4 regions of the Parabacteroides sp. AT13 genome follow, and region 1 is predicted to be linked to each of the others. Evidence: riboswitches for the same ligand, from Rfam matches in the RefSeq annotation. Region 1 holds a riboswitch; each other region holds the start of a gene.
The links. A riboswitch is a leader RNA that binds a small molecule or an ion and turns the genes downstream of it on or off. The one in region 1 is predicted to bind cobalamin.

Region 1 (7,908 bases):
TATGACTATTGGACAGCTTCAACAGCATCAAATGTTCATTGGTTCGCTGGTTGGTATTCCGGTTATTGGAGTTATTTCGTTCGTGATTCCTATACTCAAGATTTCTCTTATTCCGGATACGGGGCATCAAGCCGAAAAGTCCAGAATGGTACTTGGGATGCTTGGAGCTGGAATAGTTTTATGGGAACGACATCGGGAACAGAACCGGGTGATAATTTAGTAGCGGCAACTCCTATCATTTGGCTTAATAAGAAAGCCATATCCTTAAGTGGAAACGTAACGGAACAATTAACAGCATCTGTACAATCTACTTATGCTTCTTTGACTGGTGCGGTATGGTCTTCTAAGAATACTGCTGTTGCGACAGTTGACCAAACGGGTAAAGTTACGGCTGTAGCTCCGGGTACAACTGAAATCAAATTAATTACAGCTAATGGTAAATATAACACGTACTGTAAAGTAACCGTAACCGGTACAGCCACGAAATCAGCGGCCGCAACCGCAAACATCTCTTATTCCGACAATACCTTGCGTGTAAAAGATCTAGCCGGTTATACCGGTTACATCACGAACACCGCAGGTTCTGTAGTATCTACTTATGTGATCACCTCTTCTGATGACGTGAAAACAGTAAACTTGAATAAAGGTGTTTATGGCTTTACAGCGGTAAAAGGTACAGAGAAAGTCTCTGTTAAGTTTGTTGTGAAGTAAATCATCTCTTGATTTCGCTAGAGTGCTCTCTCTTGCTCTTGAGAGTACTCTAGCGTTACAGATTCCGTGAAAGATGTATGATCTTACGGCGATAAGATTATACATCTTACAACGGTAAGATCATACATCTTATAATGGTAAGATCATATATCTTTTATCGAACTACAAGCTAGCTTTTGGATTAATTTGCGTTCTTTGCGACGATCCCGGAGTATACCACCATAATACCATGCCATTGTTTTTTCATTGAAAGCTTCACGTGTAGCTGTACTGTGTTCCCTGTATTATAATGTATGTAGTTGCTGATTTTTTTATTTCTTTACAAGAAAATTTTCTTTTCATATGATCGAATATAAAAGTTACGATTATACAAGAACCATCCCTGTGGATGATTATATCTTACGTTATCGGGATGAGCGGCGTTTCATGGCCTATTGCCGGGAGTGCCGTAGGTATGGAAACTGTTGGAGTTGTCCGCCTTTTAATGATTCGGAGGACTATTTATCCGGTTTTCGGAATCTATTGATTGTTTGTACGCGGATTACTCCTGTCGTATTGGATGTGCCGGATGCGGTGGAAGCGGGGCAAGAGTTGATGCATAGGGAAAGGAGCCGATTGGATAAACGTCTTCTTGCGTTGGAGGAGGAATATAATGGGCGGGCGTTTTATGCCGGTAGTTGTATACTTTGCCCTTGGGAAGAGTGTACACGTAGATCTGGTAAGGCTTGCCGCTACCCCTTGCGGATTCGTCGTTCCCTTGAGGCCTGTGGGTTCGATCTGGGACGTACTACCTCGGAGTTGTTCGGTATAGAGATGAAGTGGTCCGAGAATCGGAATTTGCCGGAATATTTACTTTTGGTTAGTGGATTCTTATATGATTGGGAAACCCCGATTTGGTAAGTTAACTTACTTTGCCATTTAAGTTAACTTACTTTGTCGATGGAGTTAACTTACTTTACCGATGAAGTTAACTCCGTGAAATGGAGGAGTGGCACGGCTAGGCTTTATTCGGTAACCTCCCAGCATTTCCATCCTTTATTAGCGCAGATATATACAATGTACGAGCGTACATTATATACAGGGAATTTCTGTTTGGTATCCTTGGCGTAAGCACGTACTTGCGCCACGTCCTCGGGGCGGGGATCGTTTAGCGCCAGCATGTGTTCGGCCTCTTTCGCCTTGAAATACTTGAATTCCACCAATCGGTCATCTTTATAATAGTTTGTGCCGGGTATGCCGGTCATTTCGAAATTGGAACAGCCTACGGAGTTGTTCTGCTCGATGGCGAACGTATAATAGCTGCTTAGGTAGCGGGAGCAAAGCTCGAAGAAGGAGCAACGGATAAAGTTCTCGTTGATCTTGTCGAACACCTACGCCGGGAACTGCCCGAGATACTGCTCGAAATAGTTTTGCACCAACGGCTCGAAACAGCGGTCTTCCGTGAAGCGTTCGTAGGTGGGTACATAACGGGGGGCACCACCTTCTATATGGTTCGTCTCGTTATAATAGTCCATGTAGATACTGCGCATCGTGAGGTTGGGCTACCATGCGATAATTGTTACGTAGCGTAGTCATACCCAGATAGAAGAGGCTGACAGGATAAAAGGTCTTATCGAAGAACTTCTTCTTATTGAGCTTACTGGATAGGTCGGGAACGTTATACGGCAACTCGTCGTTTCTTTATAACCTTGAAGAAGGTACGCAGGAAACTATCCTTCGTGGTTATTTGCTCATACAGTGGGTCCTTGTAGGCGGTCAATAATTGGTTGGTGAAATTATCGTACTCATCGATCAAGATATATACTTTTGGAAGGCCATGCTCGCGGGCGTACCCCAAAGCCTCCTCCAGCATTTGGGAGGCATTGCCTTTGGTGGTAAACTGGAAGTCTTGGAATAAGTCCCGGTTGTGTGTTACCATGATTTCTACTGGAGAACAGTTCAAGAGGTTGAAATTCCGCTCCAACCCTTCCATGTCATTGGCCATGACCATAGCGGAGAAGCCATAACGCACGACCATGTAGCGGCTATGTTCCTCCGTTGGGTATTCCCCGATCCAAGTGCCGCCGAACAATTCTTCGAAGCGATCGGCCTTGGTGCGATCGTAGTAACAGGCAAGAGTGGATACGAGTAGGCTTTTCCCGAAACGACGGGGACGCAGGAAGACCGGGGCATTATAATTCTCCAATCTGGGGATAAAGTTCGTTTTATCCACATAATAGAATTTACGCTCCCGTAAATATAAAATCCGCTACCGCATAAGGAATCGTTATTTGTGCCATGACATTTCTTTTTTCCTAATTACACAATATTACGAATATACGAAATTTCCTTATGCGATGCGATTTACTGGACTTATGTTTACCGGAAAGGGAAATGTTTCTGCCGATTGCGAATAACCCAAAGGTAAACTCCCGTGAAATAGAGGAACGGTACGGCTAGGCTTATGAGGATCCATAGGATTCTGGAGAAGTGCCCGAGGAAAGTGCCGAAGTGGACAAAGTACATGGAGCGGACAAGCTTCTCGGCGGCCGGTTTGTCTTTCCAGAGGTTTATGGCGACGACCTTGCCGGTAATAGGATGGATGTAGATATGGTTGCTTCCAGTTCTTTCGAAGTCCCCTTCCCGATACATCCGTACGGAGAAAACAGACGTGTTGTCTTTCGGGAAGAATATCATTGTCGGGGTTCCCTCTTTGAACTCTTCTTGGGCGGTCGTTAAAACGGAATCCAATGATACCCAATCACCTGTGTATTTATCAGTTTTTGGTGCCGGTGCGACTGCTTTTCCTGCGGATATGGATTCAAAGAAAGATTGATATTCTTTCTTGAACCCGAAGTAGGAGCCGGTAAAAGCGATGACCAGCAAAAAGAGGGATGTACATATACCTATGATGGAATGTGACTTGAAAAGCTTGGCTCTCAAGCCCATCTTTCGGTTCACGGAGAAGATACGACGCTTGGGTAATAATAGAAAGCCGGATAGAGTTAGGAAAATCAACAGGAATCCCGATAAGGCGACGATGGTAGCTCCTTGCTTTTTCAATAGCAGGTTCACGTGAAAGTCGTATAACCATTGAAAAACCTTATGCCGGTATCTGTCCACTCCCGTAACTTCCCCTGTATAGGGATTGACATAGATCTGGATACGGCCTTTCTCATCCGGGAATGTAGTACGGAAACTGTAGGCGCAATCCTCGCCTCCGTATAAGACCATATTATTGATCTTAGCTTGTGGATATTCGTGCCTTACGTTCTCTAGCAAAGTTTGCGGCGACACGGTTCGGGAGGCTGGCTTGACAAAAGCGATATCCTTGACAGATAGTTTTTCAAGTTCCGGCTTGTACACGATCGCTGTGCCGGAGAGGCATATTAGGGTTATTATTAGCCCTAATATGAGTCCGGTGTATAAATGTAACTTTACTATGATCTTTCTAATGATCGAATTATGCGACATGTCTTGTGCCTTTTTTAGAAGTTGACCGCTAGCATAACCATCAGCATCCTGGCCGAGCCGGGGAATAAAAGATAGTTCCCTTGGGATCCGGTATAATATTCTTGGTTGAATACGTTTTTCAAGTTCGCCGAGATCTTGTAGAAACTGCGCTTGTAAGCCACGAAACAGTCAACCAGATGATAGGCGTCCAGATCGATCGTATGTGCCATGTTTCCGTAGGATTTACCTTGGAAGTACCAACCACCGCCGAAAGATAAGCCTTTAACCGGGCCTTTACGGATTAGGTAGGAGGTCCATAGGTTGAACTGGCTTGGTGAGATATTGGCCAGTTGCGTACCTACGGGATAGGTCTCGTCGTTCGTTTTCGTTACCTCGGCATGCGTATATGCGTAATTGAAGGCTACGCTCCAACTGGGGGTGATCTCTCCGTTTACCGAAAGCTCTATACCTTTGCTGGTCTGCTTGCCGATCAGTATCTTATATTCCTCGTCTTCCGGGTCTATCGTCGGCAAGTTGGTCTTCGACAAGGTATAGAAAGCCAGACTGGTGCTCAAGCGATCGTTGAAGAATGATTTCTTGACTCCCGCTTCCCATTGTTTAGAGGTAATCGGGTCGAATGCCTCGCCATCCTTCGTTTGCCCGGATTGAGGGACAAAAGACTGACTGTAGGTAGCATATAGGCTCAAGTCGGGCATGGGCAGATAAACAAGACCCACACGAGGCGAGATGGCAAAATTGTTTTCATCCGTTTTTTTATCCTTAATATAATTATCTTGTTTATCGTTCACCCAGTCTGCACGGGCGCCAAGCAATAACTTCCATTGAGCGGAAAAGCTTACTTGGTCTTGTAGATAGATCGCGTAGGTACGTTGGGTGATACGTAAGTCTGTACTCTGTTCCATCTCGAAATCAACTGGTTTTTCGGAATATTCCGGATGAACATAACTAATCGGGGTGTACATATTCCCTTTTACTTTCCTTCGGTTGGTAAGCCATCCGTATTCCAAGCCCGCTATTACTTTATGCTGGATGAAGCCCGTCTTGAAGCTGCCGTTCAATTCCTCCAATACATTGGTATAATTGATTTTTGCGTCCCAATGTGCCAAACGGCGGGTAATCGTGCTGTCCTTCTGAGGGGTTTTCATCTGGAAATACAGACGATCCTCATGCGTGAAATATTGGCGGGCGGAACTTCTGAATGACCAGTTCTGGTTGAAACGGTGGGTCAACTGGAAACCAACGCTATTATTGGTAAATTTGCCATAGGCCCACGGTTCGCCGAGGAATGTCTTGAATCCGTTATCTATCACCTCATTGTTGATATGCAAAACGCCCGGATCCTGTGTCCTTTTATCCCGGAAGATATCGGCATCGATATTAAGGGTGGTCTTGCGTCCTAAGTCAATGTCGATGACTGGGGTGATGTCGTATCGTTTGCTGTTTTGCGGTTTCCTGAATTTATCGGCATCCTCATACATTCCGTTCAAGCGATAACGGATGGTCTTTTTGGCGTTCAGTGGGCCGGAAATGTCGATAGAGGCTTGCTTATAGTCGTAACTGCCGTATCTGATCGTTGCGCCATACCGGGGCGTATATAAGGTCGGCTTGGTGATAAAGTTGATGATACCTCCGGGCTCTACCGCTCCATAAAGGACAGATGCTGGGCCTTTGAGGATCTCTATGCGCTCGATACTGGATAGAGCGTCGTTCGAGAACTTTAGGTATCGTACCCCGTTCCTGAAATAGTTACGGGAGTTCGTCATGGAGAAACCACGGGAAGAGAAGACCTCGTTGATGTTGGAAGCCTCACCGGAAGGTCCGCCTTTCACGCCGCCTAGGTTCCTTATGGCCTCGGTCATGGTGGTAGCCTGTTGGTCTTCCAATAATTTCCGGGTCGCTACGCCTACAGTTCCGGGTATTTCCATTACGGGGATATCCATACGGGTAGCCGAATTAGCGATGTCGGAGTTATAACTCTGTGGTTTCGCCCCGACGATATCTACCTCGGGTAGTCCTAGTAGCTTGTAAGATAACTGGATATCCATCTCGTAATTCCCTTCTCCCGCGGGAATATCTCGGATTGCCGAGACGGTGTTGTAACTGTTGGTGATCAGTACGTGGTCCTTCGTGTCCTTGAGTGGTAAGGAGAAATACCCGTCCGTATCTGAAATAACTCGTATATCAGTACCCTTGATGTAAATGACAATGTTCGCCATCGCCTTGTTATTCTCATCTACGATCGTACCGGATACGACTCTGATACTTCCCACCGATGGCCTACTTTGAGCGATCATTCGGGTGCCAGACAAAACAATCCCGCTAACAATTAGCAGGAACAAATAAAAATGTCTCATAATGTATAAAAATTAATTACGCAGTTTACATCTCCAGTGCAATCGATCCAATGATTCCCCAAAATCCCGGAAGAATCTATTCCTTATTTTTGTCTGGCAGGTTTCCTGACTAACCTAGAAAGCGACCTTCCCATCTTTAAAAAAGACAGTGGTATGAAGAAGCTTTCCTCCTTATGGGTTTTACAGTAGCGGGCTCTGTTCCGGAATCTAACCGAAATTCCCTTTTATAGACTTGCGGAATGCAACATCTATCACCAAAACGTCACAAAAATATAGTATTGATAGGACTTTTTTTAATGAAATATGTTAAATATATTGAACGTATTAAACAATTTGGCATATCCTTATGCGACAGTTTTTCCCGGACTAATCTTTATGGAAAAGTTTTTTCACCATTCAATGAACTTCCCTCTTTCTCGGCGCTTTTCCAGTTCCTCTTGTAAATGTCGTTGGCGATCTTTGGCGATGTAACGACGGGCGAAGATGTTCGGGACAGCTACACCGAGTGAGATACAAAGAATGATGAGTGCGGAATTGATCCCGTTGAAGAATGCGTTTGTGACCTCACCGACTACTCCATGCAGGTTTATAAATGCCAGTAATGAGCGATACATGAGTACTCCCGGAATCATAGGAATGACAGATGGAATCGTCAATACGTGATTGGGAACATGGCACCAATGAACCGCTTTCACAGCCAATACACTGACTACGAAACTTCCCATAAACGAGCCGATCACAGGACCATAACCTAATTCGAAGTTCACAAAGTTACGGGTACATACCGCAATGATACCTCCTACGGCCACTACCCATAATAGTCGACGTTGGATGTTGAATATCATGGAGAAACCCATGGCTGAAATTGCCGCCGCTATCGCGTATATGTAGTACGGATCATGTGGAACCATACTCAATTCACTGAACTTATGATCGATCTCGACATCGTTCATGACAAGTACCCGCATGGCGAATGCGATACCGAAAGTCATGGCGGCTACCATCATGACTGTATTAGAGGCTCGGGTAATACCGACCAGCAAATGATTGTCCAGCATATCATCCACGAAGTTGATCAAGGGAACACCCGGTACGATAAACAGGGCACAGGCTAATAATGGATGATAAGGCGTATCGGATAGTCCTGAGAAAGAGGATGCGTATGCCAAACAGGTGGATACGAAAGCCGCCGCCGCGATACTCATATATACGTTAAGTCCGGCCTCGACACAGCGGGCTCGTACCCTAAACCCGACGAAAGCGCAAATGGAAGCGAATAGGAATGCCATCCAGTCGCATCCGAATAATTTACAGAATCCTCCGCAAGCAAATCCTGCTCCAATGGCTACGATATAAGGGGTATAATTCCGGGGTTGGTGAACGATCTTCT
Region 2 (7,908 bases), on a different contig from region 1:
CGATAATAAATAAACTTATACCGACTTCCTTCAATCCGGTCACGAAACTGGGACCCGCCGTGATACCGACTACGGCGATAAACATATTCAGTCCCAAATTATTTAATATCCAGACGGAAGGCTCCGGAATACGCCCGAAGGTCGGATGCTTGGAACGAAGCCATCCAAAGACGAGTCCGGCTATCAAAGCGCCGCCACTCGTACTCAGGCTGATCGGGACACCTCCGAAATGAATCGCGAGCGAACCTAAAATTCCCCCTAAGAAAATACCGATACCCACGAAAATCAAATCGGTCTGATTGGTTGGGCGATCGGGATATCCTAAAGTCGTAGCCGCTTTATTTACCTCTGATTTCATACCCACCAATTCCAACATATCACCGGAATCTATCACCGTAGCGGCCAAGACCGGGATATTGATACCCGCACGCCTTATGGACTTGACGCTAACACCGTGCATGAACGATTGATTGCGTAAATAGCAGATCTTTTTCCCCACGTATTCCTTATGGATCACTAGTACGGGTAACGTCTCTGCCGGAAAATCGAGCAATTCAATGTCATTGACCTCGTCGCCAATCCAGTTCTCCTCTCCGATCACGAATTCCCGGCGACCGCTTAGGACAACCTCATTTCCGGTATGTAAAACCAAATCCGGTTTAACATCGGTTAGTACATTATTAATACGGACACGCTCCACGAACAAATGCCGTCCTAATTGGTCCAGATATTCCTCCAACTGCTTTACGCTTTTACCCTCCTTGAACCATTCATTACTAATCTTATAGGCCCGGAAAGTTACCGGACGGGCGGCAGGCATAAAGCCCGGTTGCTCGCTCTCGTCGTTATTTCCCATTTTAGCCTCTAGCTCTTTACAGGCTTTTTTCACGTAGTCGAGTCCTCCTAAAAGACGTGGCCCGATATCACTCACCAACCATGCGGATCCTGCCGTACCGAAAATATAAGTTACCGCATAGGCCACGGGCATCACGTTGACCATAGCGCTTTTATCCGTATCGCTAATATTCATCTGTCCGATCGTATCTTCGGCAACTCCTAATACTGCCGACATCGTCTGGGAGCCCGCCAATAATCCTGCGGCCTCGCCTGCGTTATATCCCATAAGTTTCGCCAGTAAAAAAGGAGCGATCAAGCAACACACACACATGACGGCGGCGAAAAGCATTTGAGGAAGACCTTCCTTTTTCAATCCCCGGAAGAACTGTGGCCCAACACTATATCCTACAGCGAAGAGGAACATCAAGAAAAAGACGGACTTTAACGGTCCGCTTATATCGATTTTTAATTGCCCGATCAATACACCGACCAATAATACGCTGGTAACCGTTCCCAGCGTGAACTTCTTTATCTTAAACTTGCCAATCCAGAAACCGAGAGCTAAGGTTATGAAAATAGCTAGCTCCGGATAATGTTGAAGTAAATTAGTTATCCATTCCATATCTATTTATTTGATGTTAAACAAAAAAGATGCTATTGAAACAGGGATTCTTTGAAAGATGTTGTTACTTTTCGGGATTATTTATATAAATTTGCGACCGCTTAGGTGATAGAGTTTGTCTACCGACAATTCTATAAAAGGGAATCCGGTTAGAATCCGGAACAGTGCCCGCTACTGTGAAGCTCTTGAAAAGGAAAGCGTTCTGCTATGCCACTGTCTTAAGAAAGATGGGAAGGTTGCTTTCCGAGCCAGTCAGGAAACCTGCCAAGCGAAGTAATGATTAATTCCTCCCGGGGTTAGGAGTAATTAAGAGGATAGAAATATCACCTATATCTAAAAGATGTTGGAGACGGAATAATACGTTGTCTCCGTGGGATTGATATGTAATCTAATTATTAATATATTCATATGATGAGGAAACACTTACTATCTTTCTTCCTGCTGGTCATCAGCCTAGTTTGTCGTGCGCACGATGGCGAGAATTTTGTAGCATCCGATTTATTCGCCTCTTTACAACCGGGCGATAAGGCCGCTTTATTGATGGTACATTTTGGAACAACCCATGATGATACCCGTGCCTTGACAATCGACGCGATCAATCAAAAAGCGAAAGAAGCTTTCAAAGATGTTGAGTTGCGTGAGGCATGGACTTCTCGCATTGTAATGCGCCGCTTAAAAGCTCGTGGCGTAGAGAAACTGAACCCGATCGAGGCCTTGGAAAAATTAAAGACTGATGGTTATACACATGTCTTGATCCAATCCACGAATATAATCGAAGGTATCGAGATGGAATCCTTACGTAAGGATGTTGCCACCATGAAATCTTCTTTCAAGGAGATTCGTATCGGTAATCCTTTATTGTATACACCGGAGGATTATGAGGCGGTAATCGTCGCTATCACAAAAAATGGGGCGAAAGAAGGCGCTACTTTATTGGTAGGCCATGGCACTTATACTCCGGCGACGGCTCAATATGCCATGTTGGATTATATGTTGAAGGAGAAGGGATTCAAGGATTATTCCGTAGGAACCATCGAGGGCTATCCTACTTTTGATACGATGGTAGCCCAAGTAAAGGCCAATGGAACGAAGAAAGTCTTGTTGATGCCATTTATGTTTGTCGCCGGAGACCATGCGAAAAACGATATCGCCGGTGATTGGAAAGAGGAACTGGAAAAGAAAGGCTACGAGGTAAGCGTATTTATGGAAGGTCTGGGACAGAATCCGGATATTCAGAAGATCTTCATCGAACATGCCCGTTTCATGGCTAAACATAAGATGATCGATATCGTTGATAAGAAGAAAGCTTATGCGGTAGAGAAGGACTAAAAAAGTTCTCCAAATCTATGTTTTATTCCTTTCGGAAGAAAAAGTAATTCCTTCCGAAAGAAACTAAATTTTCATTCGAAGGAAAATGGAATTTCTTTCGAAAGGGATTTCACATGCATACAATAAACAGTTATAATGCTAAATATATGAAAAGAGTTTTGACAATCTTACCGTTGACAGCCTTATGTATCAGTACGATGCAGGCACAACACAAGAATGAGTACACGAATTTCGCCGATACGACATTCAATATTCAAGAAGTCGTAGCGACCGCCGCACGCAAGCCACGTCCACAAATCACGAAGTTGGACGTACCTATGAAATATCTTCCTATTTCAATTAATAGCATTACGGCGAGTAGTTTGGAGTTGCGAGGTATCCGTAATATCCAAGATGCGGTACGCTTTATGCCGGGCGTACGATTCCAGACATCTTATGGCGCATTTCAACAATTGTCGATCCGTGGTTTCGATCATTCTATCATGATGATAGACGGTATCCGCGATGAACGTTCGGCAATAAACAACTCTTATCCCGTACCCGATCTATCCTGTATCGAGTCTATTGAATTATTAAAGGGACCGGCTTCTGTACTTTACGGACATTCAGCCGTAGGTGGAACCTTGAATATCGTTCGTAAATCCCCGTCAGAGAAACAGAGCGTTAATGCTCGATTGGCCTACGGTAGTTACGAGAATAAAGAGGCGACACTTGGCATGGGCGGTAAATTGGTCGGTCCGGTCAATTATTACGCCAATGTCAACTTTTCCGATCAAGAGGGCTGGCGTGATAATGGCAACCGTCGCTTTTCCGGTTATCTGGCATTGCAAGCTAAAATGACGGAACGTGACATATTAGATGTTCGCGGAGGTTTTAACCGCGACTTCTATGGGACGGAGATCGGTCTTCCCGATTTAATGGCAAATGATGTATATAATGTGCAAACAGGACAGTTATATCTCCATAAAAATGAGATGCTACCGGGACTTGACCGTGAGGCTCGCTACAATAACGAGTCCGACTTTATGAAGAATCACGCATGGAACGTATCGACGCAATACACACATACTTTTTGGAACGGCGCGAAACTAACAGATCGCCTTTCTTACAATAACGACGATATCAACTATTTTGGGACGGAAGCCCTCGACTATCTCGAAAGTGATGATCCGATCTATGATCATTATTATATGAAAAACGGCCAGAAAAAATATATCTGTTTGGACAGTGTATATCTTTCTTTCCCGCTTCGCTTCTCCCATATAGCCAAGACGGTAGCCAATACGCTCGAGCTAAGCGGTAAATTCAGGACGGGTGAGATAAAGCATACGTATATGGGAGGTTACTCTTTCGTCGCCTTGAATCGTACCAGCTATTCGGGCTATAATTTAGGAGATGATGTTCAGGGTCCCGGCCTTTATTCGCATGTATCCGTTTATGATCCGCATAGCATGGGATATATGACCAGTAAATTCTCGAAAGCAACGGTTACGCATCATTATTCCAACAGCCTTTATCTTCAAGATATGGTTGAGTTCAACGAGCAATGGAAGGTATTAGCCGCTCTACGTTACGACTTTTTCCGTTATATGTCCGCCAGCGCTACAACTCCTACCGGACGACGTGAGTATGAGGAGCATTCAAGCTTCAATATGATAAAGAATAAGGCGTTGACTTATCGTTTCGGAGCGGTCTATCTGCCCCATCCGAATACATCCATTTATGCGTCTTTCGCCTCTTTCTTCAAGCCGATCCGTACGTTCTATCAAGATAACGTCATTTATGTAGGAGGTGATGGAAATCGTTTCGAGCCTGCTCGCAATGAGGAAGTATTTAAGCCGGAGAAAGGATACCAAGCCGAGGTGGGTCTTAAATATCAATTGAACAATATATTAAGCGCCAATGCCAGCTTGTTCTATATCCGGAAGATGAACAGTACGGCTACGTTGACCAACAACTATCAAGAGGAAGTAAACGGCGAGACTACCACGATGAGTGTAATCGGACAGGTGGGTGTACAAGATTCCAAAGGTTTTGATTTTGATGTCACTCTTTCTCCGGTAAGCACCTTAGCGCTGACGATCGGTTATGGATTGAACGACTCCAAGATCCGGGAGATGAAAGAAATAAAGGATCCGGAATTGATCGAGGCTATCTATGGCAATAACCCGGATGAGACAAAGCAACAATTGAATAGCCAAGAAGGAAACTGGCAGAGCAACGTACCGAACCAGACTTTCTACGCATACGGCAGTTATACCATCCCTCGGGGTGTCTTGAAGAATCTGGAATTTCACTTGAGTAGCAGTTATACCGGTAAAGTATACCGTAATACATCTAACAACTCTTGGTTCGATCCGTATTGGGTAACCGATTTCGGTATGTCTTATTTGTTGAACAACAATATTCACCTTACATTCAACTTGAATAACTTGTTTGACAACAATTATTATAACCAAGCGCTCGGACAACAGATGGTGCCAAGCATGCCTCGTAATTTCCAAGTGGCTATCTCCTATACATTATAATATATAGAACATACGCTCATGAATCTATTGACAAAGATCACGCTATTTATACACAGGATACTGGGCACGGCGTTCAGTATCCTGTTTCTCGTTTGGTTCCTATCGGGATTGGTAATGATCTACCATACGTTCCCGCGAGCGGACCGGGCCGATAAACGGGCGAAGATGGATATTCTCTCTCTGGAGAATCTTCCTTCGTTAGACCAGATAGAGAAACGTTTACCGCAGAACGAGCGGATAAGCCATGTTACCTTAAACAGCTATTTGGGACAAACTGTTTTTCATATCCGGACGGAGAAAGGGAGCTATGATATTCCTGCCGACTCGACGGAAAGATTACCCGTAATCGACTGGAATCATATCCAACGTGTGGCATCACTATGGAATACCTCTTCCATAGCGAAGGTAGATTCCTTGTACACCTTGGACCAATGGATTCCATTCGGTCGTTTAAAAGAGGAATTTCCGATCTATAAATTCCATTTCGCCGATCCGGAACGACATGAATTATACATATCCTCTAAATCCGGGGAGGTTTTGCAATATACGGATAAAAACAGTCGTTTCTGGGCTTGGCTCGGGGCGATCCCTCATTGGGTCTATTTCACTTCCTTGCGGCAAGACGCTGAATTATGGATAAAGGTAGTTGTCTGGTTATCCGGAATCGGGTGCGTTATGTGTATCGCCGGGATCTATTTAGGAATACGGGATTTCCGGTTAGCGAGGAGACGTCATTTGATTTCCCCTTATAAGAAGTTCTGGTATAAATGGCATCATATTCTTGGGGTGTTATTCGGTTTATTTGTCCTCACCTTCTGCTTTAGTGGTATGATGTCTTTGGCTCGTGTACAGGATTGGGGGTTGAAAGCCAAGCTCGATATAAACCCGGTTCAAGAACTGCGGAAGATGGCTCCTTCCCCACTCGATTATCCGTTGGATTACAGGGCGGTCGTACAAGCCTATCCCGGCCAGATCCGTCAATTGGAATGGAGTAGTTTTGGTGATATACCCTTTTACATCGTACAAACAGACACGAAGGATATTGTCGTGAACGCAAATAAGAGTGACGGGATATCTTTATTGAACCTGCGACCGGAAGAAATCCGTTCCGTATTGTCTCAGATACATGGTATCGGGACCACGGCTGATATCAAACGGTTGGATGCTTATGATACGTATTATATCTCACGAAAAAGGAATTTAGAACTCCCGGTCTGGAAAGTATCTATTCAAGACGTGGATAATAGTTGTTATTACATTAATCCCCGTAATGGACAATACCGTTATGTAAATACGCCGTCTCGTTGGAACCATTGGATGTATCCGGCATTGCATAGCTTGAATCTGAAATTCTTGGTAGATCATCCGGTCTTATGGAATATCGTGATGTGGGGAACCATGTTGGGAGGCACGTTCGTTTCCTTATCCGGTGTATGGCTTGCGATAAAATATATCAGGCGAAAAGCGAGAAGAAAGAAGTAAAGCCTGTATATTTGTATTATATTTATTGAGAACATTGTATTATAAAATAGATTTGAATGAATAAAGGCAAGATTATAGTCGCCGGAATCGGCCCCGGTAGCGAGGCCGATATAACGCCTGCGGTTTTGGCCGCTATCCAAAGCTCGGATGTCATCATAGGATATAAATATTATTTCCGTTTTATCACCCACTTGCTTCGTGAGGGAACGGAATGTATAGATACAGGTATGAAACGTGAGCAAGCTCGTGCCGAGCAAGCTTTCGCTTATGCCAACGAGGGAAAGACGGTTTGCGTGATCAGTTCCGGTGACGCCGGTATTTATGGCATGACTCCTCTGATTTATGAGATGAAGAAAGAATCCGGAAGCGAGATCGAGATCGAGTCGTATCCGGGCATCAGCGCTTTCCAGAAAGCTGCGTCCTTGCTTGGCGCTCCTATCGGACATGATTTCTGTGTGATTTCCCTCTCAGACTTGATGACTCCTTGGGAACTGATCGAGAAACGGATTCACGCGGCGGCCATGGCCGATTTTGTTACGGCGATCTATAATCCAAAAAGCGAGGGACGTTATTGGCAACTCTATCGCTTAAAAGAATTGTTCCTGCAAGAACGCAAGCCGGAGACTCCGGTCGGTTATGTACGTCAGGCCGGACGGGAGGAGCAAGAAGTATTCGTCACTACGCTCGCAGATCTGGACCCCGAGCAGATCGATATGTTTACGGTAGTCTTGATCGGAAACTCACAAACATATCTTTCCGGGAATCATATGATCACTCCCCGGGGATATTATGGCGAGATCAAACAAAAGAAAATGGATACGGGTATCGGACAGGACATCATGATCCGTAGTTTCCGTACGATCGAGAAGGAACTGAAAAACCAAGAGATCCCGTTGGATAAGAAATGGGCGTTACTCCATGCCATTCATACGACGGCCGATTTCGATATGGAAAATATCCTTTATGCCGACCCGGATGCTGTCTCTACATTATATAATAAGATCAGCGGCGGGGAAGTTCCTACGATCATCACCGATGTCACGATGGCTGCTTCCGGCATTCGTAAGGGAGCTCTGCAACGTCTGGGTGTCGAGGTGAAATGCTACCTTC
Region 3 (7,908 bases), on a different contig from region 1:
GGCCAAGGACTCGAAATTCGCCCGGTTCCATGCCAACCAAGGCTTGCTTTTATGCATCGCCATGTTTGGCTGGATCATAGCGGACTCCGTTCTGACCGCCCTCTTGCGGGCGATCCTATGGAGGGGATTGGGCTTATGGAGCATCTACTCTCTTTGCGGTACGGTATTGAACCTCGTTTACATCGTGTTTACGGTACTGGCAGTCATCGGTATCATTAACGCGCTGAACGGGCGAGCTAAGGAATTACCTATCATCGGTAAATACCGTCTGTTGAAATAGCATAATAACCCATAAATGTATACTTTATGACAGCAAAAGAGATTTTCTTCAAGACCCTGCAATTCGGTTGGATAAAACTAGGATTAGGATTGCTGAATATATTGATAGCCGTGCTGCTCTTCGCTATCTTGATGGGCATATCGGTCCTGTTCAATAGCGACGGAGTGGTAGCGATCATGTTTTTCATCTGGTTGGGACTTATAGGGGTAGTGAATTTCTTCTTGAATCACTACATCGGTTATCTCGTAAAAGCCGGGCATGTGGCCGTGATCGCGATGGCGTATCAAACCGGCTATGTACCTGCCAAACCCTTCGAGATGGGAAAGACGATGGTAAAGGAACGTTTCGGTACATCCAACGTGTATTTTGCCTTGGATAAACTTGTGGCGGGTTCCATTAAACAGTTACAACGTACGTTGGGACGTGTTACGGACAGTTTGCTCGGGGCGCTCCCCGGAGCTGACGGGATAAAGAGCCTCACCAACATGTTTCTCGATATCTCGTTGGGGTATGTGGACGAGTGCTGCTTAGGTTACACCTTTTACCATCCGGCTCAAAACCCTTATAAATCGGCGGCAGATGGTGTCATTATCTATTTTCAGAACGTGGAAGACGTTGCTCAAGGATGCGGCGAAGACAACGGGGATGGTCATCTTATCGTTCGTGGTGGTTACGTTGATTGCGTTTATCCTCTTCGGTGGATTGTTCCGCTTGTTCGGCTGGAGCGGTTTCATGGCTTTCATTATTTCATTGTTGTTCGCCTATACAGTAAAGTATGCCTTTATTGATAGCTGGATCTTGGTGAAAATGATGAGCAGCTATATGCAAGTAGCTCCCGCCACGCAAGTTACTTTCGATCTGTATGGTAAGTTGAGCGGCTTGTCCGGTAAGTTCAAGGAGCTTTTCAAGAAAGGTAACGAGATGCCGCAACCGAATCCCACCGCTACTTCCGCAGCATAAGATCCTTTGCGACCGCAGATACCGGGACAGGTCTCAACGCCGGAAAGCCGCTTTTGCCCTCAATGCGGAATGCAATTAGCTCCGACCGCTACATTTTGCGGGAATTGCGGAGAAAGGTTATAGTTTTTAAGTTTAATCGTAAAAAATCAAGAATATGAAACGAGTATTATTTACATTGGTAGCCTGTTTAGTAGGTATTTCTTCATTGATGGCGCAATCATTCTCTCTTCCGGGGTATTTGTTTGGAAGATGTCCGGACTATAGTATTACCTATGACAAGAACGATGCGCAGGAACAGAAAGATGTTTATATATGCGATGGTAATAAAAGCGTGGTTCGTATAGACAGTTATAAATGGAACTCAAGTTCGTCTGATTGGGTATATGATGGCAAGACCGTGATGGAGAATGATAACCAAGGACGCACTTTGGTCGCTATCTCTTATTCGGCAGCCGACGTGGCAGGCGAGAAAACAGAATACACTTATACCGGAAATGGCTATGAGAAGTTCTCCGTCACTTCCTCCAGCTTTGAGGGAGGCGCATGGAAAGCCGAGGCGAAAGTGGATATAGAAGCCACTTTCAACAAAGATAAATATCCGGTCTCGATACTCATGACAGGTACGGCTGAGGGAGAGACGTTCAAGATGAAAATGGAGTGGTCTTACGATAAGAATGTCACGAAAACCTCGTCTTCCATTGATTTCGGTGGTAGTTGGATGCTTATGTCAGAAAGCAAGACGGAGATCGTGGACGCGGGAAACCCGATGATTTCGAAAAATTATCAGAAAATGTATTTCCCCGCTGAGACAAGCTGGGAATATTCAGGAAAGACACATGACTATTTCAATGGAACAACCTCTATCGCTCCTGTAGTAGAGGAGAACGAACTGAAACTTCATATTTATGGAGATGTGTTGGAAGTACAAGGAACGGAAAGCGGGATTTCTATTTATGCGATAACTGGAGGGAAAATGGCAGAGAGTAAGTCGAATCGTATTGACATCTCTCGCTTGCCAGCAGGAATCTATTTGCTAAATACAGCTAGAGGTTCTATAAAGTTTATTCATAAATAAGCAAAAGTAAGGTGCGCCTTACTGAATGTGTGAGGCGCACCTTTTTTATTTGAATCGTTTTACTGTCTATTAACTCAATCCCTCAATCATGCCATCCACGATATCGATCTTTCGGGCTTGCGGCTCTTTCGGGAGTCCCGGCATACGCATGATCTCGCCCATGACGACAACGATCATCTCGGCTCCGTTATTGATGATTACATCTCGTACTTTTAGTTCGAAATCTTTGGCGACCCCATAAGCTTTCGGATCGGAAGAGAATGAATATTGAGTCTTGGCGATACAGATCGGATAATGGGAAATACCCAAGCTTTCGATCTGACGCAATTTTTTATCGGCCAAAGTCGTATAAACAATCGAAGAAGCTCCGTATATCTTCTGGGCCACTTTTTGTACCTTCGTACGGATCGGATCATTCAGATCATATGTATATTGTAAAGGAGCGGAAGGATGATTTTCGATCGTATCAACCACTAAGCGGGCAAGCTCCGTACCCCCTTCACCGCCTTCGGCGAAAACGTTATTCATGGCGAATCCAACCCCTTTCTCCTCGCAATGCTCAGCCACTAACGCAATCTCCTCGTCCGTATCGGTAGCGAAACGGTTGAAAGTAACGATTACTTGCTGGCCGAAGCTCTTCATATTCTCAATGTGTTTATCTAAGTTAGCGAATCCGTTCTTTAATCCTTCGATATTCGGTTCCTTGATTTCTTTCTCCGGAACGCCACCATGAAGTTTCAAGCTCTGGGCAGTCGCTACGATGACTGTCAGTTTCGGTGAAAGCCCCGCTTTTCTACATTTGATATTAAAGAATTTCTCTGCGCCCAGATCAGCGCCGAAACCAGCCTCCGTAATCACATAATCTCCATAAGTAAGAGCCATTTGGGTGGCCGATATGGAATTACATCCATGGGCGATATTAGCGAAAGGACCTCCATGTACAAATGCGGGAGTATTCTCCGTTGTTTGTACAAGGTTCGGCAGTAATGCGTCTTTTAGCAATACGGTAATAGCTCCGGCTATGCCAAGATCATTTACCGTGAAAGGCTTATCTTCGTTTGTATAACCCAATAAAATATTTCCGACACGTCGTTTCAAATCCTCTATATCCGTAGCCAAGCAAAGGATCGCCATGATCTCTGAAGCGGGAGTGATGTCAAATCCGGTCTCGGTAGGGACACCGTTCGCCGAGCCGCCTAGACCCGATACGATGTTACGTAAGCTACGGTCGTTTACGTCAAGAACCCGTTTCCATTTGATCTCCTTCAATCCCTCGCAGGTGTTGCGGGTCTGATAAATATAGTTATCCAATAAAGCGGTAATCATATTGTGGGCGGAAGTAACCGCATGAAAATCCCCTGTAAAATGCAAGTTGATGTTTTCCATGGGAAGCACTTGGGCATATCCACCTCCGGCAGCACCACCTTTCATGCCGAAACACGGGCCAAGAGACGGCTCACGTAAAGCGACCACCGCTTTCTTCCCTATTTTATTCAGCCCTAAAGCCAGACCGATCGAAACCGTAGTCTTTCCGATTCCCGCTTTAGTGGGAGTGATAGCGGTCACTAAAATTAAATTATGCTGGTCCATTTGCTTTTTATCGATCAAATGGATAGGAACCTTGGCAATATACCTGCCATAATTTTGTACTTCCTCACGAGGGATACCTAACGTTGTCGCAACTTCCTTAATTTTACGCAAGTCTGTTTCTCTTGCTATCTCAATGTCCGATTTCATGTGCTTTATGTAAGTTTATATAGTTTGAACAAAGTAAATCTAATTTATTATAATAACAAAATGATACGGAACAAGGTTTTCCCCCTTTATGGAATAATAAGATTGTGTTATTTTGATATTTTTGTGCGAAGATGGCGAGGATCTTGCTTTTTGTGATAGCTGTCAGGCTTGAAATTAAACTTTTTGTAAAGTGAGCTTTGCAAAAATCATACGTTTTGCTTGTTGTACTTTTAAAGAATTATAAAATAGTCTTTAAAATTATTCATCTGTAATAATTTGATTAATTTTGTGATGTCACAACGATAAAAAGAAACCTAAAATGGTTTGAGTGTGATAAATTGAAACAGATAAGAGACTAATAACATTAGCAATATAATATGTAAATTTAAGGTTATGTCAACAGTAAGATTTAGTCAGGTTACATTTGCTACTAAATCGTGGGTAGCAGAAGCATGGGAAAAGATGGTAGTGGAATTGTTTAGCGGTCGTGTCGTAGCGGAAGTCAAACAATTGGATGAAGTATGTGAATCAAAGTGGGAAGTAGAATTGAAGAAGCTTCAAAACGAGGTTCATTCTTTATGTCATCATGCGATCCATCAATTGCTCCCGATAGCCGGCTCTTATCAACAGGCGTTACTGGATGACGTTGCCCAAGCCTATACGGTATACGCTCCGGAAGAAGCAGAGTCTATCTTCAACCGGGGAAACCAAGCGATCGAGGATATCAAAGGACATGTATCGGGTATTCGCTACAACGCTTGTAAAATGCGTGAGGCGAACCGTAAAGTAAGCGAGTTGGAAGATATGCACGCAAAAGCGGTCATGTACCATAATTCAGTGAAACCTTATATGGATACACTTCGTTTCCATATCGATCAGCTTAAGCATATATTGCATGTAGCGTAATAAGATGGGCTGTCCGGGTTTGGTTACTCTCCGGGCAGCCTTCTTCTTTTAGCGAGGTTGGATAATCAGTAGGGAGAAATAGGGGAAATCCTTGGAATGTATAGTGGCGATATCAGTAGTATAATATTCTTTTCTTGTTCCTACATTCTCGAAATAATGAAAAACCGCCTTATCCGCATACTGCCGGATACAAGTATGAATAGCCTCTTGGCAACCCGGTAATTTCATGATGACGATGATCATTCCATTTTCTATTTTTGCCGAAAGTTCATCGAACGACGCAGTCCCGGGGATTACGTTAATTTGCTCCTCTTGTTTTACGATATGTATCCCGGCCAAGGCACCTGCCGCTATAAATGCCGGAATTCCTGCGATTCGATCTACCGGGATTCCTGTTTCCTCGAATTTATCGTATACATATTGTATAGATGAATAAAAACCAGCGTCTCCCTCGGCGACGATCACGATTTGTTTCCCTTTCAAATATTCAGCTTGGGCATCCAGAAACAATTCGTTATAAGCGTTTAACGCATCTGTCCGTTCCTTACTCATTGGCAAAATAAACGGATGGATCAAGGATTCGTCTACCTCAATAGCTTTCAATATATCCGTCGCCCGAGATATGATTCCATGCTTGCCTTGTGTAGCAGGACAATAGATAATATCAGCCTTTTGTAATGTTTTAAGCCCTTTCAGCGTAATTAATTCCGGATCACCGGGACCTAATGAGACGAAGTGAATAGGATGATTCATGTGTATCTGTTTTTATTTGAAACGCAAAAGTCCTTAAAATTGTGGATGTATACAAATATTCTTACTACTTTTGTCACTGTAACAGGCTCCGCTTATCTCTTTTTCCGGGAGGCGGATTAAAAGGGAACCGGGTGAGAATCCCGGACAGACCACGCTGCTGTGAACTTTTAAACATTCGGACAATACCTTGGCCACTGGTTTTGTAATCGGGAAGGCGTCCTGAATGGAAGTAAGTCAGAAGACCTGCCGGTTCATAAATAAATGTTGCTGTCCCGTGGAGCAGGACGAGAGTAACTGTCAATGATCAACTGTCAATTAAACAAGGATTATGAATAAGTTTATAGCGGGTGGATGCTTGCTTTTATCGGTATTGACTTTATCATGTACTTCAGGTATCCGTGAAAAAGGAGAAATAGGGAAGACGGCTTCCGTAGAGCAATCTGCGTTCTCGCAAGAGCAGGTTAAGCCTTTATACGCCCAAGGATTCAAGCTTACCTATGCGGATCAATATCTCTTGGCTGATATCCAAGATCCTCAAAATGAGGAAAGCACCACGTTTCATTATGCGTTCGTGAAAAGAGGTGCGAAACCCACGGGGATTCCCGCTGATTATACGGTGATAGAGCTTCCTATCCGAAGCGTTATCTGTATGACTTCCCTGCAATTATCGAACTTTATTAAATTGGGTGCCTTGGATAGGGTCGTTGGGATTACCAGTACACGGCATTTGTTCAATAAAGAGATGAACGAACGCCTGAAAGAAGGTAAAACCGCTAAGATCGGTATCGAGGGGAATTTCGATAACGAGGTTATCATGAGCGTGAATCCTGATTTGATCCTTGTATCGCCATTCAAGCGGGGAGGCTATGAGATGCTGAAAGACGTGGGTATTCCCTTGATTCCCCATTTGGGTTATAAGGAGACTACGCCATTGGGACAGGCCGAGTGGATCAAGTTCGTAGGCTTGCTGTTGGGGATAGAGAAAGATGGCAATGAGCGTTTCGCCACCATCGAGAAGAGGTATAATGAATTAAAGGAACTTACGGCGGATGGTAAGGTTAAAAAACGTCCGATCGTTTTTAGTGGCGAGTTACGGGGTGGAAACTGGTATGCCGTAGGAGGAAAGAGCTTCTTAGCGCAACTTTTCAAGGATGCCGGCGCTGATTATTTCTTGAAAGATGATGAGCGATCCGGTGGTGTTACATTAGACTTCGAGACGGTCTATAACCAAGCGGACGACGCTGATTATTGGCGTATCGTGAATAGTTTCCCGGGAACGTTCAGCTATGAGGCATTGAAAGAGCAAGATCCTCGTTATGAGGATTTCCGTGCGTTCCGGGAGAAAGGAATTATCTATTGTAATATGAAGAACACGCCGTTTTATGAGAGTATGCCGACAGAACCGGAGATCGTCCTAGCGGATTTGCTTCATATCTTTCATCCGGATTTATTACCGGATCATGAGTCGGTCTATTATTCTCGACTTAAATAAGGAACACTGATGAGACATTCAAATACCCTATGGATGCTGGCGATTGTCACGGCTATTTTTGTTCTAATCTTTTTGAATTTGGTGTTGGGGTCAGTCTCTATTCCTCTTCAATCGGTTTGGCATATTATCTGGAATTTAGGAAATGAGCCTATTACATGGCAGAATATTATCTGGAAATCCCGACTACCACAGGCATTGACAGCGTTGGTAGCGGGAGCTGGCTTATCCATCAGCGGCTTACAGATGCAAACCGTTTTCCGTAATCCATTGGCCGGACCTTCGGTCTTAGGTATCAGTTCGGGAGCGAGCATGGGTGTCGCTTTCGTGGTGTTGTTAAGCGGTAGTTTAGGGGGCGTTGCCTTGAGTAAACTTGGTTTTATGGGGGAGATCGCCTTATCGATAGCGGCCGTGATCGGTTCCTTATCCGTGATGGCGCTGATCGTGTATGTTTCCCAAAAGGTAAAAGGAAATGTCACGTTGTTGATTATCGGTGTGATGATCGGTTACGTGGCAAACGCCGTGATCGGTGTACTTAAATTCTTTAGCGTCGAGGAGGATATCCGTGCATACGTGATTTGGGGATTGGGTAGTTTCGCCCGTGTTTCCGGTAATCAGATGACGTTGTTCGTGATTCTTATGACAATCTTGATCCCTCTCTCGTTCCTGCTTATCAAGACCATGAACTTGATGCTTCTTGGGGATAGC
Region 4 (7,908 bases), 1.5 Mb from region 1:
TTGGCTTGGGGTAACGAATTGATGGCAAAACTAACCGAGGCTGGTTTCACCGCTGACGAGGTTGCCAAGAAGATCAAATTCAATTTTGGTATCAGCTCTAACTACTTCATGGAAATCGCTAAGTTCCGTGCGGCTCGTTGGTTGTGGGCCGAGATCGTAGCCGCTTATAAGCCGGCCTGCGAATGCGCTTGCAAGATGGTTGCTCACGCACAGACTTCAGAGTGGAACATGACGGTTTACGATGCTCACGTAAACTTGCTTCGTTCTCAAACTGAGGCTATGTCTGCCGCTCTTGCTGGCGTAGACTCTATCACGGTTCGCCCGTTTGATAAGATTTACCAGACTCCGGACGATTTCTCCGAGCGTATCGCACGTAACCAACAATTATTATTGAAGGAAGAGTGCCACTTGGATAAGGTCGTTGACCCGTCTGCCGGTTCTTATTATGTAGAGGTATTGACGAATTCCTTGGCCGATGTCGCTTGGAAGTTGTTCTTGGAGGTTGAGGAAAAAGGAGGATTCTCCGTTGCCGTGAACGCAGGTGAGATCCAAAATGCCGTTAACGCTTCGAATGTAGTTCGTAAGAAAGCGGTTGCTACCCGTCGTGAGATCCTGTTGGGTTCTAACCAGTATCCTAACTTCACGGAAGTAGCTGCCGATAAGATTCAGGAAAAAGGTTCTTGCTGTTGTGGCGGTGGTCATTGCGGCGAGGCAACGATCCCGGCTCTTGATTTCTCTCGCGGCGCTTCCGAATTCGAGGCTTTGCGTATGGCGACAGAGAAGAGTGGCAAGACTCCGAAGGTATTCATGTTGACGATCGGTAACTTGGCGATGCGTTTGGCTCGTTCACAGTTCTCCGCTAACTTCTTCGCTTGTGCCGGATATAAGATAATTGATAACTTAGGCTTCGATACGGTTGAGGCTGGTGTTGAGGCTGCAGTCAAGGCGGGTGCTGAGATAGTGGTTCTTTGCTCTAGTGATGACGAGTATGCTGAATTCGCTCCTGCTGCTTACAAGGCTTTGGCCGGACGTGCCGAATTCGTTGTAGCCGGAGCTCCTGCTTGTGCGGACGACTTGAAGGCTCAAGGTATCGACCAGTTCGTAAATGTAAAGAGCAATGTGCTTGAGACATTGAAAGCATTCAACGCTAAATTAGGAATCGCTTAAGTATAAACAATTATGAGACCAAATTTTAAAAACATAGATATAAAGAATGCCGGATTCGCAGCTACAAACGCTGCCGAATGGGCAAAAGCCAATGGTATCGAGCCCAATTGGAAAACACCCGAGCATATCGAGGTGAAACCTGTATATACAAAAGAAGACTTGGAGGGTATGGAGCACTTGAACTATGCTTCCGGTCTGCCTCCTTATCTACGTGGCCCGTACAGCGGTATGTACGCTATGCGTCCTTGGACAATCCGTCAGTACGCGGGTTTCTCTACCGCTGAGGAGTCTAACGCTTTCTATCGCCGTAACTTGGCTTCCGGTCAGAAAGGTTTGTCCGTTGCGTTCGACCTTCCGACTCACCGTGGTTACGATGCCGACAACGAACGTGTGGTTGGTGATGTAGGTAAAGCGGGTGTATCTATCTGTTCCTTGGAGAACATGAAAGTGTTGTTCGATGGTATTCCTTTGAACAAGATGTCTGTTTCCATGACCATGAATGGTGGTGTGCTTCCGGTATTGGCATTCTATATCAACGCAGGTTTGGAGCAAGGTGCTAAGTTGGAGGAAATGGCCGGTACGATCCAGAACGATATATTGAAAGAGTTCATGGTACGTAATACCTATATTTACCCGCCTGAGTTCTCCATGAAGATTATCGCTGATATCTTCGAGTATACCTCTCAGAAGATGCCGAAGTTCAATTCTATCTCTATCTCCGGTTATCATATGCAGGAGGCTGGTGCTACGGCTGATATCGAGATGGCTTATACGTTGTGCGACGGTATGGAATATCTTCGTGCCGGTATCAACGCCGGTATCGATGTGGATGCGTTCGCTCCCCGTTTGTCATTCTTCTGGGCTATCGGTGTAAATCACTTCATGGAGATCGCCAAGATGCGTGCGGCTCGTATGTTGTGGGCGAAGATCGTGAAGAGCTTCGGCGCTAAGAACCCGAAATCATTGGCATTGCGTACACATAGCCAGACTTCCGGTTGGTCATTGACCGAGCAAGATCCGTTCAATAACGTAGGACGTACTTGTATCGAGGCTATGGCCGCTACATTAGGACATACACAATCTTTGCATACGAACGCATTGGATGAGGCGATCGCTTTGCCGACCGATTTCTCCGCTCGTATCGCTCGTAATACACAGATTTACATTCAGGAAGAGACTAAGATCTGTAAGGAAATCGACCCGTGGGCTGGTTCTTACTATGTAGAGTCTTTGACGAATGAATTGGTACATAAAGGTTGGGCGTTGATCCAAGAGATCGAGAGCATGGGTGGTATGGCGAAAGCCATCGAGACAGGTCTTCCTAAGATGCGTATCGAGGAAGCGGCCGCTCGTACACAGGCTCGTATCGACTCAGGTGTTCAGACCATCGTTGGTGTTAACAAATATCGTTTGCCGAAGGAAGATCCGATCGATATCCTTGAGATTGATAATACAGCCGTACGTAACGAGCAGATCGCCGCTTTGAAGGAGTTGCGTGCTAACCGTGACGAAGCCGCTGTTCAAAAAGCTTTGGCTGATATCACGGAGTGCGTGAAGACGAAGAAGGGCAATTTATTAGAGTTGGCTGTTAAGGCTGCCGGCTTGCGTGCGTCATTGGGAGAGATCTCCGATGCTTGCGAGGTGGTTGTAGGTCGTTATAAAGCAATCATTAGAACTATTTCAGGCGTGTATTCATCAGAAACTAAGAAAGACGCAGACTTCCAGAAAGCTTGCGAGCTTTGCGAGCAATTCGCTAAGAAAGAGGGCCGTCAGCCTCGTATCATGATCGCTAAGATGGGTCAGGACGGACATGACCGTGGCGCTAAGGTTGTTGCTACCGGTTATGCTGACTGTGGGTTCGACGTAGATATGGGACCGTTGTTCCAGACTCCGGCCGAGGCTGCCCGTCAAGCTGTAGAGAACGATGTTCACGTAATGGGCGTTTCTTCTTTGGCCGCTGGTCATAAGACGTTGGTTCCGCAGGTTATCGAGGAGTTGAAGAAATTAGGTCGTGAGGATATCATCGTTATCGCTGGTGGTGTAATCCCGGCTCAAGACTATGACTTCTTGTATAAGGCTGGCGTTGCCGCTATCTTTGGCCCGGGTACTTCCGTATCGAAGGCAGCTTGCCAGATCCTAGAGATCTTGTTAGGCGAATAAATAGCATTTAAACCTTACGGTTTTTTAATAAAGAGAGGCTGGACAATTGATTTTGTCCGGCCTTTTTTAGTATTGTATACGGGTTTATGTACTTTTGTAGCGATTATTCAATTAAAAAGGGAAAGAATCATGGGAATCGTTATAGGTATAGATGTGGGAGGTAGCACGACTAAGATCGTCGGCGTGGAGGATAAGAAGATCAAGAACCCGATGTTCGTGAAAGCTACCGATCCGGTAACCTCTTTATTCGGAGCCTTCGGTAAGTATATTTATGATAATAACATCTCGCTCTCGAATATAGAGAAAGTGATCTTGACGGGTGTAGGTAGCGCCTATATCGATCAACCTTTATATGGCTTACCAACTGCGAAGACGGATGAGTTCCTTGCGAATGGGCTAGGGGCGCAATATAATACGGGACTGGACAGTCTATTGGTGGTCAGCATGGGAACGGGTACCTCCTTTGTCAAGGTACAAGGCTCCACGATCGAGCATATCGGGGGATTGGGTATCGGTGGCGGAACAATCCTCGGCTTGTCTAAGCTATTATTGAAAACGCATGACTTTCACCAAATAGCGTCTTTGGCCGAGCACGGTTCCTTGAATGATATCGACTTGCATATCCGGGATATTACGCCGCATCCGCTACCCGGCCTGCCGCTGGACGTGACAGCCTCTATTTTCGGAAAAGCGGACGCGAACGCTAAGGTTGAGGATATCGCTCTCGGTATCGTTCATATGGTCTTGCAGACCATCGGGCAAGGAGCTGTTTTCGCCTCGTTAAATGGCGATATCAAGAATATCGTATTGATCGGTAACCTAACTCGCTTGCCACAATGCCCGGATATTTTCCCCCGTCTGGAGGAGATGTGCGATGTCCATTTCAAGATACCGGAGTATGCCGAGTATCGCACGGCTATCGGGGCGGCTTTATGCTATATCAGGAACCGGGAATATAAGGATATTTTTTGTGGAAAGTGTTAGGCTACATCAAAACTTTATGTATCTTTGCTACATGCTTTGTTCCCTTTCGGCAATCGCCGGATAGGGATTAAAAGGGAATCGGGTGAGAATCCCGGACAGTCCCGCTGCTGTAAGCTTCATAAACGGGTTGAGCAATACTGTTGCCACTGTTCATTCAAGTGAATGGGAAGGCGCTTAAGACCGGAAGTAAGTCAGAAGACCTGCAAGGCGTGTATATTTTCGACGGCTTCGAGGAAAGGCCGGAAGAGAACGCAAGAACCGTATCCGGTTTTTACTATTCTTTATCCAAGGTTTTCTTATCAAGTCGTCTCATGGTTTCGGATAATTATTTTGCCATAATAATTAGGGAAAGAAGCATGAATCTGACCGACGGGATGAGCTCCGTGTGTAAGATGCATGCTTTCTTTGCGTTTAAAGGACTGGGGTATTCCGTGAACACTCTATAGAGAATATTTGTTTATTATTAGAAAAGTGCGTTTATTTGCAACGAGTAATTAACAAAAGAAGTATGAATATGAAGAAAATTGTGGGACTTGTTATGGTTGCCTTGCTAGCGTTGATGGCGCTTCCGGCGAACGCTCAGCTTAAATTCGGTATCAAGGGAGGTGTGAATATATCGTCTGTTCATTTCAACTCGGACGTGTTGAAAGCGGATAATGTAACCGGCTTCCAAGTGGGTCCGATGATCGAGACGACCTTACCGTTGGTCGGTGTCGGGATCGATGCGGCGGTGTTGTATTCGCAAAAAGGTTTGGAGACGACCTCGGCTGGCGGGGTTAAGACTTCGATGAAGACGGATTATATCGATGTTCCGGTCAACTTGAAATGGAAATTCGGTTTACCGATCGTCAAGGCGTATTTGGCAGCCGGTCCGTATATCGGTTTCCGTGTAGGCGGTGATAAATTTTGGGATATCCCGGGTTCCGTAGCGGATCAGGTGAAGGCGAAGAATTTCAGCGCAGGTCTTAACTTCGGTGCCGGCGTGGAGCTGATCAGTCACTTGCAGGTGGGTTTCAATTATGGTCTGGGACTGACTGATAACTATAGCATTGAGAAGGTGAACCTCTCCGACGGTGCCGGAAAGAACCGTGGATGGTCTATCACGGCAGCGATCTTGTTCTAAATAGGTGAAAATAAAATGAGAGAGGCTGGGCTTTAGAAGTCCGGCCTTTTTTGTTATTTTTGGGCTCGTAATGAAACACCTGTTTGAATGAAATACGCGGACGTCATACTTCCCCTTCCTTTGGAGAATAGCTATACCTATCGGATACCCGAAGATCTGGAAAGAGCCGTGACTCCCGGTTGCCGGGTGATCGTGCATTTCGGGAAGAAACGATATTATACGGCCATCGTCATGGAGGTACACGACCGGGAACCGGTATCCGATTTTGAGACGAAGGAGATCTACGCTTTGCTGGATGCCACGCCGGTGCTCCGCCGTCCGCAACTCCGTTTCTGGAAATGGATATCTTCTTATTATATATGTAAGCTGGGCGACGTGTATAAGGCGGCCTTGCCTTCCGGTTTAAAGTTGGAAAGCGAGACGGCGGTTACCTATAATGAGGATTTCGAGGCCACCGCCCCCTTGCGCCCGAATGAGCAAGCGGTACTGGATGCCTTTAGCGGGATCTTGAAATTGACGATCTCGGAGTTGGAGAAGAAGACCGGTCTTCGAAATGTTGTCCCGATCGTCTCTTCCTTGATGGTGAAAGGGGCGGTCGAGGTGAGCGAGGAGCTAAAGCGAGGATTCGTTCCCAAGACACAGGCGTTTATCCGTTTGGCCGAGGCTTACCGGGATGAGACGAAATTACAGGCGGTGTTCGAGGATTTGAAACGAGCGAAGAAGCAAGAGCTTCTGCTGGTCAGTTTCTTGGATTTAAGTCATACGTTAAATCCTGCTTTATCGAAGGAGCTTTCCAAGAAAGAGCTATTGGAACGCAGTGGTTATACCTCTGCGGTATTGGAGGGTCTGCTGAAACGGGGTATCTTGGAGAGTTACGAGAAAGAGGTGGGGCGTTTGCAAGTATCCGTCTGCCGCTTGCAAGAGCCGAATCCGCTCAGTCCGGCGCAAGAGAAAGCCTATGGAGAGATCCATGAGGCTTTCAAGACGAAGGAGGTCTGCTTGCTTCATGGCGTGACTTCCAGTGGTAAGACCGAGATATACGTCCGTTTGATCCATGAGGTCTTGCGGCTGGGGCGGCAGGTTTTATATATGTTGCCGGAGATCGCTATCACGACCCAGATCACGGAACGGCTGGCGAAATTATTCGGGGATAAGCTATTGGTCTACCACTCTAAGTTCTCGGACAACGAGCGGGTGGAGGTCTGGAACAAGCTGCTGCATAGCGACGAGCCTATGCTGGTATTGGGGGTCCGTTCTTCCCTCTTCCTTCCGTTTAAGGACTTGGGCTTGATTATCGTGGACGAGGAGCATGAGAATACGTATAAGCAGCAGGACCCGGCACCCCGTTACCATGCCCGTAACGCTGCCATCGTCTTGGCGGGTATGCACGGCGGTAAGACCTTATTGGGTTCCGCCACTCCCTCCATCGATTCCTATTTCAACGCTACGGCGGGGAAATACGGTCTGGTCGAGCTATCTACCCGCTACGGTGATTGCTTGATGCCGGAGATTATTACGGTGGACGTGAAGGAGCTAAAGCGCAAGAAGATCATGAAAGATACCCTTTTCTCTCCTCAGTTGCTGGAGAAGGTGCGGGAGGCCCTATCCCGGGGCGAGCAGGCGATCCTATTCCAAAACCGCCGGGGATTCGCCCCGATGATCGAGTGCCGAGGGTGCGGGTGGGTGCCTCGTTGCGTGAATTGCGACGTTAGCCTTACCTACCACAAGGCGCATAATCAGCTGGTTTGCCATTATTGCGGTTATACCTACCGCTTGCCGCAGGTATGTCCAGAGTGTAAGGGGACGGAGTTCAAGATGCAAGGCTTCGGTACGGAGAAGGTAGAGGAGGAGATCGCTGGGCAATTCCCAGCGGCGAAGGTGGAGCGGCTGGATTTCGATACGGCCCGTACCCGCACGGCTTACGAGCGGATCATCTCGGATTTCGAGAAGGGGAAGACACAAATCTTGATTGGTACCCAGATGTTGTCGAAGGGATTGGATTTCGGGAATGTCAGCGTGGTCGGAATCCTGAGTGCCGATAGCCTGATGAATTTCCCTGACTTCCGGGCGCACGAGCGGGCTTATCAATTGATGGTACAGGTTAGCGGACGTGCCGGACGACGGGATAAGCGGGGTACGGTGATCTTGCAGACTACTCAGCCGGAGCATCCTTTGATCCGTATGGTGCAGCATTTTGCTTATAAGGAAATGGTGAGCTTGCAATTGAGCGAGCGTAGTATGTTCCGTTACCCGCCTTACTACCGTTTGATCGTCTTGATCCTTCGAAGTCGGAATGAGGAGGCTTTGCAGGAAATGTCTGCTTTATACGCCGAGAAACTTCGTGCTCGTTTGGGTGAGCGGGTGTTGGGGCCGGTTACGCCGCCTATCACTCGGGTACAGACGCTTCATATCAAGAAGATCGTCTTGAAGATCGAGATATCCGCCGGGATCGCTCCGCTTCGTGAGATATTGGA

Region 2: linked by a shared signal. The riboswitch ahead of CI959_RS17640 (sirohydrochlorin cobaltochelatase) and the one ahead of CI959_RS05700 (TonB-dependent siderophore receptor) in region 1 are both predicted to bind cobalamin.
Region 3: linked by a shared signal. The riboswitch ahead of CI959_RS17920 (ABC transporter substrate-binding protein) and the one ahead of CI959_RS05700 (TonB-dependent siderophore receptor) in region 1 are both predicted to bind cobalamin.
Region 4: linked by a shared signal. The riboswitch ahead of CI959_RS11425 (porin family protein) and the one ahead of CI959_RS05700 (TonB-dependent siderophore receptor) in region 1 are both predicted to bind cobalamin.

What each region holds. Positions count from the first base shown of each region.
Region 1 is NZ_NQMH01000001.1:1,275,703-1,283,610, reverse strand. It holds gene CI959_RS05725 (Ig-like domain-containing protein) at 1-711, shown strand, start outside; gene CI959_RS05715 (DUF2284 domain-containing protein) at 1,054-1,611, shown strand; partial or broken gene CI959_RS05710 (AAA family ATPase) at 1,716-2,990, opposite strand; gene CI959_RS05705 (PepSY domain-containing protein) at 3,070-4,164, opposite strand; gene CI959_RS05700 (TonB-dependent siderophore receptor) at 4,179-6,518, opposite strand; cobalamin riboswitch at 6,596-6,792, opposite strand; gene CI959_RS05695 (threonine/serine exporter ThrE family protein) at 6,908-7,908, opposite strand, start outside.
Region 2 is NZ_NQMH01000002.1:777,687-785,594, forward strand. It holds gene aspT (aspartate-alanine antiporter) at 1-1,459, opposite strand, end outside; cobalamin riboswitch at 1,546-1,743, shown strand; gene CI959_RS17640 (sirohydrochlorin cobaltochelatase) at 1,871-2,788, shown strand; gene CI959_RS17645 (TonB-dependent siderophore receptor) at 2,935-5,316, shown strand; gene CI959_RS17650 (PepSY domain-containing protein) at 5,335-6,798, shown strand; gene cobJ (precorrin-3B C(17)-methyltransferase) at 6,855-7,908, shown strand, end outside.
Region 3 is NZ_NQMH01000002.1:846,133-854,040, reverse strand. It holds gene CI959_RS17950 (DUF4870 domain-containing protein) at 1-280, shown strand, start outside; gene CI959_RS17945 (hypothetical protein) at 307-1,068, shown strand; gene CI959_RS21925 (hypothetical protein) at 1,088-1,240, shown strand; gene CI959_RS21920 (hypothetical protein) at 1,310-1,363, shown strand; gene CI959_RS17940 (hypothetical protein) at 1,395-2,315, shown strand; gene CI959_RS17935 (formate--tetrahydrofolate ligase) at 2,385-4,052, opposite strand; gene CI959_RS17930 (hypothetical protein) at 4,446-4,958, shown strand; gene CI959_RS17925 (precorrin-2 C(20)-methyltransferase) at 5,007-5,711, opposite strand; cobalamin riboswitch at 5,778-5,977, shown strand; gene CI959_RS17920 (ABC transporter substrate-binding protein) at 6,040-7,203, shown strand; gene CI959_RS17915 (iron ABC transporter permease) at 7,213-7,908, shown strand, end outside.
Region 4 is NZ_NQMH01000001.1:2,747,189-2,755,096, forward strand. It holds gene mutA (methylmalonyl-CoA mutase small subunit) at 1-1,167, shown strand, start outside; gene scpA (methylmalonyl-CoA mutase) at 1,180-3,327, shown strand; gene coaW (type II pantothenate kinase) at 3,457-4,311, shown strand; cobalamin riboswitch at 4,331-4,534, shown strand; gene CI959_RS11425 (porin family protein) at 4,826-5,434, shown strand; gene priA (primosomal protein N') at 5,522-7,908, shown strand, end outside.